Regions from separate parts of the Glutamicibacter sp. ZJUTW genome, predicted to be linked through region 3. Evidence: predicted binding sites of a transcription regulator. Region 3 holds the regulator's gene; each other region holds the start of a gene.

Region 1 (3,525 bases), 1.4 Mb from region 3:
GATCTTGGCGCGTTCCTCCGGCGCAATGCCGTTGGCCCCTGGCAGGTACTTCTTCAGCAGTGGGCCCAGGCGAGGATCCTCGAAGGCGGACGCGGTCGGGGTGGCCAGCAGGTTGTGCGAGCCCATCGACTTGATGATGTCGTTCACGCGTGCCATCCAGATTGGCATCATGGTGCGCAGCGCGGAGATGTCATCGTGGCAGAAGAACGCTCCGCCGCCCCATTCCGAGGCGTTGACCTCGGCCGAGTGGATCACGGCGCGGGCGATGCGCAGGTAGGAGTAGATTTCTCCGAGCATCGCAGCGGTGTCCGGCTTGGTATCGGTGGCGGTGACCTTGGCCATCTGCACGCACAGGTCATAAGCGAATTCCAGCTTCACCGACGCGCGGATGGCGGTCTGCTGCTGGGTGTTTCCGGTGGCGGTGCCGGCATTCAGGGAGTTGTAGACATCCAGCTGGCCGTCGATGAAGACGCGGTCCCACGGAACCAGCACGTCGTCGAAGATGATGACCGCATCCTGCTCGTCGAAGCGCGAGGAGAATGGCTTGTCCACCACTGGCTGGTCCACGCCGTAGTGGTCGCGGCATACCGAAACCACGCCCTTGGTGGCGACCGGGATGGCGAAGGACAGCGCGTATTCCTCGAAGCCCTTCTGGATCGGCACGGCCGGGTAGACGTAGAGCTCGTCGGCGATGGGGCCCAGGGTGGCGAGCATCTTCGCGCCGCGCACGATCAGGCCTTCTTCGGTGCGGTCCACCACGCGCAGGGTCAGTTCTTCATTGATGCCCTGCAGCTCGCCGACCGACTTGTCGATGGCCGCATGCACGATGGTGTGGGTCAGGGCCAGGTCCTTCTCCTGGACCAGGCGCCAGTAGTTCTGCAGGCGCTCGAAGTAGACCGGGTCCCCGGACTTCGCGAAGATGTCAGGGCGCGAGGCATGGCCGGCCAGCACGACGTTCACATAGTCCGGGGTGCGGCCGAGCATGCCGTTGGAGTAGCGGGCCAGGCGGTCGAATGCGCGGTGGCGGCGTGCGATGTCTTCCGCGTTCTTCGGACGAAGCAGCGAGACGTTATGCTGCTCGCCGGTCTCTTCATCGACCATCAGGCAGTCATCTGCATACTTGTGCTGGTAGTCGAAGTACGCTGCCATGCCGTTGATCGAGCCGGCAAAAGCCGGATGCTCGGTGACGTCAATGCGCTGATCTCCCAGCCAGACCTCGCGGGAATCCTTGAGCCCTGCCAGGTACTGCTCTCCAGTGCGTGCACTCATCTTTGCTGCTCCTTATCGGGCGTCCCGCCAAGCGGGTTCAAAAATATATTCTGTGCATCAGTTTATATAACCTCTGTGATTCAGATCAAGTCATTCGCTGAAGAAATTTTTCAAAACCGCTGAATTCCGCGGTTTTTACCTCTTCAAGAAAATATTATTGATCTTAAAATGCGTAAAAAGTGGACAGCGCGAGTGAAATGAGCCACTATGTCTTAAGTCACATCAGCGAAAAGGAAGGGTTCTCAGGTGTCCTCATCACAGCAGAACCGCCCAGCACAGGCAATGGAGCCCAGCGACTCCCTCAATACCAAGGATTTGCGCCGCATTCTCGGTTCCAGCTTCTTGGGCAGTGTCATCGAGTATTACGACTTCATCTTGTACGCCACCGCGGCGTCGCTGATTTTCGACAAGGTTTTCTTCAGCAACCTGACCCCTGGCTTGGCTCTCTTCGCCTCCTTCGGCACCCTGGCTGTCGGATACATCGCCCGCCCGCTGGGCGGCATTGTCTTCGGCCACTTCGGCGACCGCTTGGGACGCAAGAAGATGCTGGTGCTGTCCATGATGATGATGGGCGTGGCCACCGTTGCCATTGGCCTGCTGCCTACGACGGCAACCATTGGCGCGGCCGCTCCGGTCATCCTGGTCCTGCTCCGCGTAATCCAGGGTGTAGCAGTCGGCGGCGAATGGGGCGGCGCCACCTTGATGGCCCTGGAACACGCCCCGGCTTCCAAGCGCGGCTTCGCAGCTTCCTTCGCCAATGCCGGAGCTCCGGCCGGCGGCCTGCTGGCGACCTTCCTGGTTTCCTTCGTCTCCTTCTCCACCGGTGATGCGTTCCTTGAATGGGGCTGGCGCATTCCGTTCATCTTCTCGGCAGTCCTGATCATCATCGGCATGGTCATCCGCCTAAAGGTGGCAGAAACCCCAATTTTCCAGGAAATGGATGCGAAAGCCGCCGAACGCCAGCAGGAACGCAAGACCCCGATCTCGCTGGTACTGAAGAACCACTCCCGCACCGTCATCATTACCCTGATCGCTTCGCTCGGCTTCTACACCTGCCAGGGCGTCCTGACCTCATGGGGCGTTTCCGAAGCCGCGGCCCAAGGCGTGGACCGCTCCTTCGTGCTGAACACCAAGGGCTACGCGGCCATGGTCACCATCGTGGTCTGCTTCTTGGCCGCCAAGCTCTCGGACAAGTACGGACGCAAGACCATCCTGACCATCGGCGGCACAGCCGGTATCCTGTGGGCTTTCCCCGCGGTCTTCCTGATGAGCAATGGCACCGGCTGGGGCTTCGCAGTAGCAGTGATCGTCGGCAATGGCGTCATCCAGGGCATTCTCGCCGGACCGATTGGCGCTTACATCTCCGAGCTGTTCCCGGCCGATGTCCGCTATACCGGCGCGTCGCTGGCCTACCAGGGATCCTCAACCCTCGGCGCCGGCTTCACCCCGATGATCTGCACCGCGCTGGCCGTCAGCTTCGGCATCACCGCGGTTGGCATCTTCTGGGTGGCGATCCTGGTGATCGGACTGATCGCAATCCGCATCAGCCCGGAAGGCGCCGCATTGTCTCCGAAGACCGCTGGCTCAGCATCGGCCGACGCAAAGCTGAACGCCTAACCCCACCGCCGGTCCGCGTACCTGTGGGTACGCGGACCAGTTTTTGACTTCTAACATCAATTTTTCTGAATGCTATGGCACAAAAGTTCTCTATTTACTACTTTGTGGACTCTTGTAAACATGGATTCAGTGCTTCCCGTCGCATTCGCAGGAAAGGATGAGTTTCAATGACTCCCAAGAACCCCCAGCACATGGTGCTCACCACCTTCATGCTGCCAGCTGGCTACCACAAGGACTCGTGGCGCATGGACGGCTCGCGCTCCGATGAGCTGGCCAACCTGGAATTCGTCTACGACCTGACCAAGATGGCTGAAGACGCCAAGCTGGATGCCATCTTCTTTGGCGACATCGTCCATGCCAACACCGTGATGCGCGGCGACATCAAGATGAACGGCTTCTACGAGCCCATCTCGGTACTGTCCGCACTGGCAGCACGCACCAAGAACATTGGCCTGATCGGCACCGTCTCCACCTCCTTCTCGGAGCCATACAACCTGGCCCGGCAGATGGCCGGCCTGGACCACATGTCAGGTGGACGCGCAGGCTGGAACATCGTGACCAGCTCCGATGGCTTCCAGAACTTCGGCATGGACAGCGCCCCGGATCCAGCTACCCGCTACCGCCGCGCCACCGAGTTCG
Region 2 (3,525 bases), 530 kb from region 3:
TCTGGGGTTCCTACATCGCGCTGGCCGCCGCCGGCCGGCTCGATGAAGCCGCCGAAGCACGCATGCACGAGGCCGCCAAGGCCAACCCCACCAGCGTGGCGCAGAACTCAGTACGCACCGCACTGGCCGCCCGCCCGGACCCGCAGGCCAAGGAGACCGCCTTCGATACCGTGCTGATGGCCCGCGATGAGCAGGGCGAACTGTCCAACGACGCCCTTTCGGCTACCGCGCTGGGCTTCACCCTGGGTTCGGCCGCACTGCTGGCCCCATTCGAGGAGCGCTACTGGGCGGCGATCCTGCCGGTCTTCGAGACCATGGGCATGGAATTCGCCACCCGCGTGATCGAGGGACTGTATCCAGGCCACCAGGATCTCCAGGGCTCCATCGAGCAGAACAAGGCGCTGGCCACAGCCACCACCTGGCTCGAACGCCACGAGGGCGCCCCGGCCGCACTCAAGCGCATCCTGCTGGAGGAACGCGCCGAGCTGCAGCGCTCGCTGCAGGCCCAGGCCCACAGCCGCGCCAGCCGCTAGCCGATAGCCGCTGGCGCTCCAAGCCGGCCCGCTGCTTCATCAAGCAGAGGGCCGGCTTTTTGCCGCCTGAAACGAAGCAAGGGCCCGTTCTCGATGCGGAATCGAGAACGGGCCCTTGGATCCTGCCGTCTTATGGAACGCGTGCGGTCCACTGCTCGGTGGCGAATTTGGCAGCCGCCAGCTCCTGCGCCGCCTGGCGGGATTCGGCATCCAGCTGTGCCGGCTTGGCACCGGTGCGCTTGGCGAAGGTGCCCATCATGACCTTGATGATCTCCATGCGTTCCAGCTGGGTCTGTGACTTCAGCGGATCAACGCGCTTGACCGCCGAGGCGATGCCCTTGTCGGAAATCTTCTCGCGGCCGATCCGCAGCACCTCGGTCATCTTCTGCGCATCGATGTCGTAGCTCATCGTGACGTGGTGCAGCATCGCGCCATTGGCCAGGCGCTTCTGCGCGGCCCCGCCGATCTTTCCGGCCGGGGTGGCGATGTCGTTCAGCGGCTTGTAGTGCGCCTTCAGTCCGATGCTTTCCAGCGCTTCCATGACCCACTCATCCAGGAACGGGTAGGAATCGGCAAAGCTCATGCCGTCCACCAGTGATTCGGGGGCGTACAGCGAGTACGTGATGCAGTTGCCGGCTTCCATGAACATCGCCCCGCCTCCTGAAATGCGGCGCACCACCTTGATGCCGTGCTTTTCGGCCTGCTCGATGTCGACCTCGTTCTTCAGCGACTGGAAGGAACCAATGACCACGGCGCCTTCGCTCCAATCCCAGAAGCGGATCGTCGGCTTGCGCGTGCCCTTGGCGATTTGCCGGGTCAGCACCTCATCCAGCGCCACCTGCTCGGTGATGGGGATGATCTCCGGGCCCAGGATTTCCCACTCGTGATCTTCCCACTTGGTGGCATGGCCCAGCGCGCGACGTACTACGCGCGCAACGGCGTCCTCGTCGAATCCGAACATCACTGCGCCTTCACGCAGGTTCTCGATCACCGCCGTGCGAATGGTACTGTGGCTGGCATCGGTTGGCAGGCCGCGGATCGCATCATTCAGGTCGTCGAGCGCGTCGTCCGGCTCCAGGAAGAAGTCGCCATTCAAGGACACTTCGGTGATCACGCCGTCGGCGGTATCCAGATCTACAACGACTAATTTGCCACCGACTACCTTGTATTCACCATGATGCATCATGGTTTCATTCTATCCCCGGCCACCCGCGAGTCGAATCCGGGCAGCGGTGGACTCGACGGTTTCCGGTCGACGAACACCCCAACGATAACAATCGAATCAATTTTCGAAAAGGCGTCCACAATCCGCGGATTTCCGGGCCAAAATGTCCGACCCCAGCCAGAGAATTAACTATGGCTATACCCGACTTCATCCAAGACGACGATGACGAGCATCGTCTGCCGCTGCTCCCGGCCGGCACCCGCACAGAATCCCACAAGGATTCTTTCTTCAGCGATCGCATCGAACATCAATTGTTCTGTGGTCCTGTGAAACGCATGGCCGATGAGCTTTACGACGCGGGGCCGCTCAATGGCCCTCGCGACGCCCTCGAACGGCTGACAATGATCCAGCGCCTGCAGAGCAGCCTTGATGCGCTGACCTCAGTGCTGCTGGCCGACTCAGCCGAACAAGTCAGTGAATCATTGGCCGATACCATTGCCACGCAGGACTCGAACACCGAGGAGGAGGAACGCGAAGCGCGACGAAGCGCAGAATACTACGGCATCGACCGTGGCAGCGATCAGGTGATCAACTCCAACCTCATCGCGGAAGCGTCCGTCGCCCTGCGCGAGAGCCCGCGCAAGGTAGCCAAACGCATGTTCCATGCCAAGGGACTCCGCTACGTTTGCAAGGACACTCTCATGGCCCTGGCCGCAGGCGAGATCACCGTTAAGGCTGCTCACGACATTGTGAAGTACGCACAAGACTTGCTCCCAGAGCAGATCAGCCAGATGCAACACCTCTTATTGCCCATGGCCAAGACAGCGTCGGATGACGCTATATACCAACGCGCGCGCCGATTCCATGACCGGATGCGCCCCGAGTCTGCCGAGCAAAGGCGCAAGAAGTCCGAGGAGCATCGCAGGCTTACGTTGCAGGATGACGAGAACGGAATGTCCACGCTCAAGTACTGCAACAGCGCCGCTGTGGTTCATTCAATCAAGAACTCCGTGAAATGGGTGGCTGACCAGCACAACGATCCGGAGGATCCCCGTACCCGGGAGCAAATAGAAGCCGATGCCTTTGCCGACATCATCCTCAATGGCTGGCCAGGCCATGAAGGCACACCCCTGAAACCTCGCGTATCCATTACTATTCCCGCGGTCGAGATGCTGGCAGATCCTTCCAGGACCGTGGCCGATCTGGAAGGCTACGGTCCCATTCCGCTGGGCGCCGCGCTGCAGTTGGCCAAGGATGCGCCTTCGTTCCAGCGAGTATTGACCGACCCGTGGACTGGCGCCGCAATAGATGTCGAGCGCAGGAGCTACCGCCCGTCCCAGGGCCTCAAGGATCTGCTGAGGAATCGAGATGAGCATTGCTGCTTCCCTGCCTGCCGCCGTCCAGCAGATCGCTCCGAGATTGACCATATTGACGACTGGGCCCATGGAGGGCACACGACCAGGGAGAATACCCAACTCCTGTGCAAGCAGCATCAAATGTTCAAACACGCATTGGGCTGGAAAGTTGTTGCTCGGCCCGATGGGTCAAAAATGTGGGTGACACCGCATGGCCTGAATTCCATTGTGGTTCCGGGCAGCGTAAAGCGCGTAGATCAGTTCGATCATGTGAGCGATCATTGCCCGGAGCGTCCCAGGGTCATCCCCTTGCCTCATGTCCGATTGACGCCCGAAGTGCGCAGGGTACTCGGGCTCAAGCCGCACATCGACATTCCGGAAAAGAGTCCAGTCACCGAACCCCCGCACATGGGCGGACAACGGGAAACAGGCTGAGTGCCCTAGCCCGGATGATCGATCTTGGGTGACAAAC
Region 3 (3,525 bases):
TCTGGATGCCATCATTGATGACGGCCACTCCTATCTGGCCGCAGGCGACGCGGAATCGGCGCGTGCCGAGCTGGCCCGGGCCAATCATCTGTTGCGTGGCATTCGAATTCGCAACTTCGGGATGCTGCCCAACTACTTCTTCGACGATATGGCGTGGCTTGCCTTGGCCAGCGGCCGTCTGGCGCAGTTCACGCTGGCCGTGAGGGGAGAAGGAAACCACGCTGCTCAGACTGCAATGCGGGTGCTGGGAGAACAGCTTCAAGCTGGCATGGACGAGGTGCTGGGCGGCGGCCTGTACTGGTCGAAAAAACGGGATTTCAAGAATACGCCGGCCAATGCGCCGGCGGCACTGTTCTTCGGCCGAACCGGACAGAAGGACACCGCACGGCAGGTTCTCCAATGGCTGGAGAAGAACCTGTTCAGCGCCGAGCGTGGGCTGTATTTGGACGGGCTGCGGTTGGCCAGCCAGGGGCATACGGTGGAGCCAGCGATCTATACCTATAACCAGGGCACGGTGCTAGGCGCGTTGCTTGAGCTTGGCGAGCCAGCCGATCTGGCTCACGCCCAGGTGCTGATCGATGCGACCACGCACTCGCTGTCTTCCGCGGCCCGAGTACTCGCGTTCAACCGCGGGGGAGACGGGAACCTTTTTGCCGGAATCCTGTGCCGGTATCTGGCCCTCGCCGCGAAAGATCACCGCTTGGAAGCACCAAGCAGGGAGCAGGCCAGGCAACTGGTCACGGCAACTGCAGGCCATCTGATCGACCAGGAACCGCGCCGGCTCTCGGCGGCAGTCCAGCGCTGGATGATCTTCGCCGCGGCCGCCCAGATCGAGCTCGAGGCCGGCGAGTAGCTGATTAAACGAAAATTGCGCTGGTGCCAAGCACCAGCGCAATATCCACACGAAATCTAGAGTGAGCGCATGACCGAGACGACCCGTCCCATGATCTTTGCTGCATCACCCAAAATCGGTTCGTAGCGCGAGTTCTGTGGAAGCAGCCAAGTATGCCCATCACGCTGCCGGAAGGTCTTGACGGTCGCTTCCTCGTCCAGCAGGGCTGCGACGATGTCGCCGTTGTCTGCCGTCTGCTGTCGGCGGACAACTACCCAGTCGCCATCGCAAATCGCGGCGTCAACCATTGAATCGCCGGAAACCTTGAGCATGAACAGTTCCCCGTGGCCCACGAGCTGACGAGGCAACGAGAAAACATCTTCGACGGACTGTTCTGCCAGGATCGGACCGCCAGCAGCAATACGGCCAACCAGCGGAACCATGGTGGTGTCAGCAGAAGTGCTCAGCTCAATGATCTTGGCGTCTTCGCTGGCAGCCGGCTCGACCGGCTCCGAGACCTCGGCCTTTTCGGCATCGTCGGACAATTGCAGCGGAAGCAGGATTTCCATCGCGCGCGGACGGCGTGGGTCTCGACGGATATAGCCGAGCTTTTCCAACTGGCTCAACTGGTGGGTCACGCTCGAAAGACTCTTGAGTCCGACAGCGTCGCCAATCTCACGCATCGATGGCGGATAACCGTTCTTGCCGATAGACCGCTGGATCGTCTCAAGGATCTTCTTTTGGCGAATCGTCAGCGAACGTGCATTCGATCGGGGAGTGCGTTGTGATGCTGACATGAGATTTTGCCTTCCCTAGCAATCATTCGAAAGTTTGCGTGTCCAAACTGTCGGAGCTAGATGGTGAGATGTTTTCATTGCTCGTCTACTTCGAAATCTTAGTAGATAAGCGAGCTTCTTTCAAAGATTTGTTCGAAAACTTCTGGACAAGTTCCGCGAATCTCTGTTAGAACAGATATACGAGGTTCGAACAAGTTTTCGAATCCGTTCTTTCGAATAAAAATTCGCATCACTTGAATTTCTTGAGGAGACAACGTCATGGCTACCGTCGCACTTGACTCAGATCAGACCCAAGCGCCGCTGAAAATCCGCATCAACCGCCGCGGTTGGGCTGTGCTGGTGGGGATGCCCGTTTTCGCACTCACGATCGCTGCTGCTTTCTTCTTCTCCATGTTCGCCTCTGACGCGCATGCCGCGGCAGAAGATCCTGCTGGGGTTGGAACCATCGATGTCACCGTGATCCCCGGGGATACGCTATGGAGTTTGGCTCGCGACTATGCCACCGGTTACGACGTGACTTCCGCAGTTGGCCACATCGCGGAGCTCAACGCCTTGGACGGCAGCGAAATCCAGGTTGGAGATACCTTGTCGATTCCGGTCATTGCCGGCTAGCTTCCCCCGCTGTCTAGAGTTTGTTACCTGCAGCCGTAGCGGATTCACTGGCGGGCTCGCTGCGCACGTAGACTTGATGCGTGAATGACCGCAGTGAACTTTTGAGTCAGCTGCCCTTGCGTGAGAATCTCCGCGGGCTATCCCCTTATGGCGCACCGCAAATTGACGTGCCGATCCAGTTGAACGTCAACGAGAACACCCATCCGTTGCCACCGGTAGTCGTAGACGCCATTGCCCAGGAAGTGGCCAAGGCAGCGGCAACTCTGAATCGCTATCCCGACCGCGAGTTCACCGAGCTTCGTGAACTTCTTGCCGATTACCTCGGCCACTCGCTCACCAAGGAGAACATCTGGGCCGCGAACGGTTCGAATGAAATCCTGCAGCAGATCCTGCAAGCCTTCGGTGGTCCAGGCCGTACCGTGATGAGCTTCGGCCCCACCTACTCCATGTACCCGCTGTTGGCCAGTGGTACTGATACCACCTATATCGCCGGTGAACGCGCCGAGGATTTCACCCTGTCCGCCGAATCTGCAGCCGCGCAGGTCCGCGAGCACAAGCCGAATATCGTGTTCCTGTGCTCGCCGAACAACCCCACCGGCACCGCCCTTGGCCTTGATGTCATCACGGCCGTGTACGAAGCCATGAGCGAGCACAACGGCATGGTGATCGTTGACGAGGCGTACGCCGAATTCTCCTTGGCCAGCACCAAGTCCGCACTGAGTCTGCTTGAAGGCCGCCAGCGATTGATCGTCTCGCGCACCATGTCCAAGGCATTCGGCCTGGCCGGCGCACGCGTCGGCTACCTGGCCGCCGCGCCAGAGGTCACCGATGCCATCCGCTTGGTGCGGCTGCCGTACCACCTGTCGGCCGTGACCCAGGCAACGGCGATCGCCGCCTTGAAGAACATCGAGTTGCTGCTGGCGCAGGTCGAAGACATCAAGTCCCAGCGTGACCGCATCGTCGCGCGCTTGAAGGAACTGGGCCTGAAGCCATCGGTCTCCGACTCCAACTTCGTCTTCTTCGGTGGCGTCGAAGACCCCCACGCTATTTGGGAAGGCCTGTTGGAAGCCGGCATCATCATCCGCGACAATGGAATTCCGGGGACCTTGCGTGTTACGGCCGGAACCGAATCAGAAACCACAGCCTTCTTGGAACGACTTGCCGAACTGCTCGGCTCGCAGAAGTAATCAAAGACAAGCGAAGGAAGACATGTCTGCCGAATTGATTGGCGCACGTCGCGCCCGCATGGAACGCGTGACCAGCGAATCGTCCGTATTCGTTGAA
Region 4 (3,525 bases), 1.8 Mb from region 3:
AATTCGCGTTCCCAGTTGCGCGTATTAGCTGGGGAGCTGAAGAAGACCTCGGTTTCATCCGGTGCCAGGAAGCCGGGCAGCTCCTGCTCGTGGTGCGTCTGCTGGCGCGGGACCTTGGTGGCCAGCAGCGACGTGCCGCGTGCGCCCCCAGCGCCCGGATCAGGAACCTGCACGCCGAAGCCGGAGACCGCCGCTTCGACGCCGCGGCTGCGCTGGGAGTTGATGATGATCCGGGCTTCGCCCGAAGCCCACAGCTGCACCGGCTTGCGCCGGTGCTGGCCCTTGAAGGCAAAGCCCAGCTGCGCCAGCATCCCTGCCACGCGCTCCGGGTCCTCGGTTCGGATCTCGGCGAAGTCGAAAGCCGTGGCTTCCTGGGCCCCGGGCAGCGCCTCCAGCTCCAGGGCCGAATGCTGGCCACTGCCGGCCAGCAGCCCGGCGGCCTGGGACTGCAGCCACTTCAGCGAGCGCAGTCCGTCGATTGCGGTCCGCTCGACATTGGACTGGCGGAAGACGTCATTGAAGATCTCCAGGGAGACAATGCCTGCATAGCCGGATCGGACCAGGTGGAGCATGAACTCATCCAGCGCGAAACCGCCCTGGCCCGGGAAGAGCCGGTAATGCCGCGACCAGGAGAGGATGTCCATGGACAGTACCGGAGCGTCGGCCAGCTGCACGAAGAAGATCTTCTCGCCGGGGATCTGCGCGATCTGCGCCGGGTCATCCCCGCGCGAGAGAATGTGGAAGCTGTCCAGGCACAGCCCGAAGTTCGGCCGGTCCACACCCTGCACGATGCGCCAGGAATGCTGGTAGGTGTTCACGTACTTGCCCCAGGCCAGCGCCTCGTAGGCGATGCGCACGCCGTAGCCGGCGGCCAGCTCGGCCAGCTGGCGCAGCTGCGCGATGAACAGCTCATCATTATCGATGGTGGCGGTGGCGACGTTGGAGCACAGCAGCACCAGGTCCATGCCCAGCCGGTTCATCAGCTGGAACTTGGCTTCGGCGCGATGCAGGTTGGCCTGCAGCTGCGCTTCGGTGACGCCCTCGAAGTCGCGGAAGGGCTGGAACAAGTCCAGGCCCAGCCCCAGCCGGTCGGCCATGGCCCTGACTTCTTCCGGGGACATCGGGCTGACCAGCAGGTCCTGCTCAAAGATCTCGATCCCGTCGAATCCGGCCTTGGAGCAGGCCAGCATCTTCTCTTCCAGTGTTCCTGACAGGCATACGGTGGCGATTGATGTGCGCATCAGCGTCCTTCTTCCAGCATGGCCAGCAGGTGCGCGCGCATCCGCGCGGCATCCGGCTTGATTCCGGTAATGATTTCGAAAGCGTCCACCGCCTGGCCCACGGCCATGTGCCCGCCGTCCAGGACCTGGCAGCCCAACGCGCGGGCGGCGGTGATCAGCTCGGTGTCCACCGGGCGGTAGATGCAGTCGGCCACCCAGTGATGCGCAGTCAGCGCCGCGATATCCAGCGGCAGGCCCGGGTGGTGGTGCATGCCGATCGGGGTGGCGTTGAGCAGCCCGTCCTTGCCAGGCAGCAGGCCCGGCACCTCATCCGGGGTCGCGGCGAAGATCTGCGCCTGCGGGAAGTGGCTGCGCAGCTCGGCCACGCGGTGCTCGACCCGCTCCGCGTCCAAATCCACGATGTGCAGCTCGGTGGTGCCCGAGTCCAGCAGCGCGTAGGCCACGGCGGCTCCGGCGCCGCCGGCTCCCAGCTGCAGCACCTTGGCCAGGTTGGCTCCGGGCAGCCCGGTGGCCAGGGCGCGGGCGAAGCCGGAGGCGTCGGTGTTGTGCCCGTAGAACTTGCCGTCCTCGATGAGAACGGTATTCACCGCGCCGATCTTCCGCGCGCTGTCCGAGATCCCGTCGAGGTGCTCGAGCACCAGCTGCTTGCAGGGGTGGGTGATGTTGAAGGCGTTGTAGCCCAGCTCGGCTCCGGCGGCCAGCAGCGTCCCGACATCCTGCCCGGGCCGTTGCAGCACCGCGAGGTCGATCGGCCGGTACAGGTAGCGCAGGGATTGCGCGTCGGCTTCATGCTCGTGCATGGGAGGCGTGAGCGAAGGCATCACGCCCTCGCCGATCAGTCCCACCAGGAACGACTCGCTGGGTGTACTCATTTTCGTCGCTGCCCTTCAAAATTGGCATCAGGTCTTGCCCTGTTTGTGATTTGCATCTACTGTAAACCAATGAACACATTCCGAACAAGTGTACGGAATGCGCACACTTAGGACGAGTTCCCCTCCAAACCACTCGATCAGGGAGTATCCCGATGCAAGCTGCACACCAGGCAACGGCGCCCGACGGCACCGGAAGCCCCAAGCGCACTCCAGTCAAGGCGGCCGTCGCCAGTTTCATGGGAAGCGCCGTTGAATACTACGACTTCTTCATCTTCGGCTCCGCCGCCGCGCTCATTTTCCCGCATATCTTCTTCCCGGATACTTCCACCAACGCAGCGGTGATGTCGCTGGCGACCTTCGGCTTCGCCTATGTGGCACGCCCCATCGGCGCCATCTTCGTCGGGCACTTCGGCGACCGCGTCGGCCGGCAGAAGGTGCTGATGTTCACGCTGATCCTGATGGGCGCCTCCACCTTCCTGATCGGCTGCCTGCCCACCTTCGACCAGGTCGGCTGGCTGTCCCCGATCCTGCTGGTCTTCGCCCGCCTGTGCCAGGGCCTGTCGGCTGCCGGCGAGCAGGCCGGGGCCTCCTCCATGTCGCTGGAGCATGCGCCGGACCACCGCCGCAGCTTCTTCACCTCATGGACGCTGACCGGCACCCAGGGCGGGCAGATCCTGGCCGCGCTGATCTTCATCCCGGTGGTCGCCCTGCCCGATGAGATCAAGTACGGCATCGGCTGGCGCATCCCGTTCTGGCTCTCTGCCCTCGTCGTGATCGTCACCTTCTTCATCCGCCGCTCGCTGCACGAAACCCCGGAATTCGAGGAAGCCAAGAAGAACAACGAGATCGCCAAGCTCCCGCTGGCGGTGCTGCTGAAGTTCCACTGGAAGGACGTGCTGCGCGTCATCCTATGCGCCTTCATCGCCGCGGTGTCCACCGTCTACGGCACGCTGGCCATCTCCTACGGCAAGACGATCGGCAACATGGACGAGTCCATCACCCTATGGCTGGTGGTAGCTGGCAACATCGGCGCGCTGTTCACCCAGCCGCTGTTCGGCATGCTGGCGGACAAGATCGGGCGCAAGCCGGTATTCATCTACGGCGCACTGGGCTCCGCGGCCTTCATGCCGTTCTACCTGCGCTCCATGGAAACGGATAACGCGCTGGCGCAGTTCGGCCTCTCGGTGCTGGTCTTCTCCTGCGCCTACGCCGCGGCCAATGCTGTCTGGCCGAGCTTCTACGCCGAGATGTTCTCCTCCCAGGTCCGCTTCTCCGGCCTGGCCATCGGCACCCAGATCGGCTTCTTGATGGCAGGGTTCGCCCCGTCCATCGTCGCCGCCCTGGGCGGCCTGGAAGCCAATGGGTGGGTGCAGATCAGCATCTTCACCGCGGCGATCTCGCTGATCGCCTCC

The links. The regulator LexA, encoded in region 3, represses DNA repair genes until DNA is damaged. The targets are predictions, from matches to a motif close to TCGAACANNTGTTCGA.
Region 1: F0M17_RS15840 (4-hydroxyphenylacetate 3-hydroxylase N-terminal domain-containing protein) is a predicted target of LexA. The motif match lies at 1,307-1,322, and genes of this name have one in related genera.
Region 2: F0M17_RS08025 (HNH endonuclease signature motif containing protein) is a predicted target of LexA. The motif match lies at 1,811-1,826, and genes of this name have one in related genera.
Region 4: F0M17_RS13980 (shikimate dehydrogenase) is a predicted target of LexA. The motif match lies at 2,194-2,209, and genes of this name have one in related genera.

Annotation. Positions count from the first base shown of each region.
Region 1 is NZ_CP043624.1:3,374,807-3,378,331, forward strand. Features, by position in the region: gene F0M17_RS15840 (4-hydroxyphenylacetate 3-hydroxylase N-terminal domain-containing protein) at 1-1,269, opposite strand, end outside; gene F0M17_RS15845 (MFS transporter) at 1,516-2,886, shown strand; gene F0M17_RS15850 (LLM class flavin-dependent oxidoreductase) at 3,054-3,525, shown strand, end outside.
Region 2 is NZ_CP043624.1:1,701,300-1,704,824, reverse strand. Features, by position in the region: gene pepN (aminopeptidase N) at 1-533, shown strand, start outside; gene F0M17_RS08030 (biotin/lipoate A/B protein ligase family protein) at 664-1,719, opposite strand; gene F0M17_RS08025 (HNH endonuclease signature motif containing protein) at 1,890-3,488, shown strand.
Region 3 is NZ_CP043624.1:1,171,255-1,174,779, forward strand. Features, by position in the region: gene F0M17_RS05540 (glycoside hydrolase family 76 protein) at 1-853, shown strand, start outside; gene lexA (transcriptional repressor LexA) at 910-1,629, opposite strand; gene F0M17_RS05550 (LysM peptidoglycan-binding domain-containing protein) at 1,888-2,241, shown strand; gene F0M17_RS05555 (histidinol-phosphate transaminase) at 2,322-3,428, shown strand; gene hisB (imidazoleglycerol-phosphate dehydratase HisB) at 3,451-3,525, shown strand, end outside.
Region 4 is NZ_CP043624.1:2,973,460-2,976,984, forward strand. Features, by position in the region: gene F0M17_RS13975 (bifunctional sugar phosphate isomerase/epimerase/4-hydroxyphenylpyruvate dioxygenase family protein) at 1-1,241, opposite strand, end outside; gene F0M17_RS13980 (shikimate dehydrogenase) at 1,241-2,113, opposite strand; gene F0M17_RS13985 (MFS transporter) at 2,266-3,525, shown strand, end outside.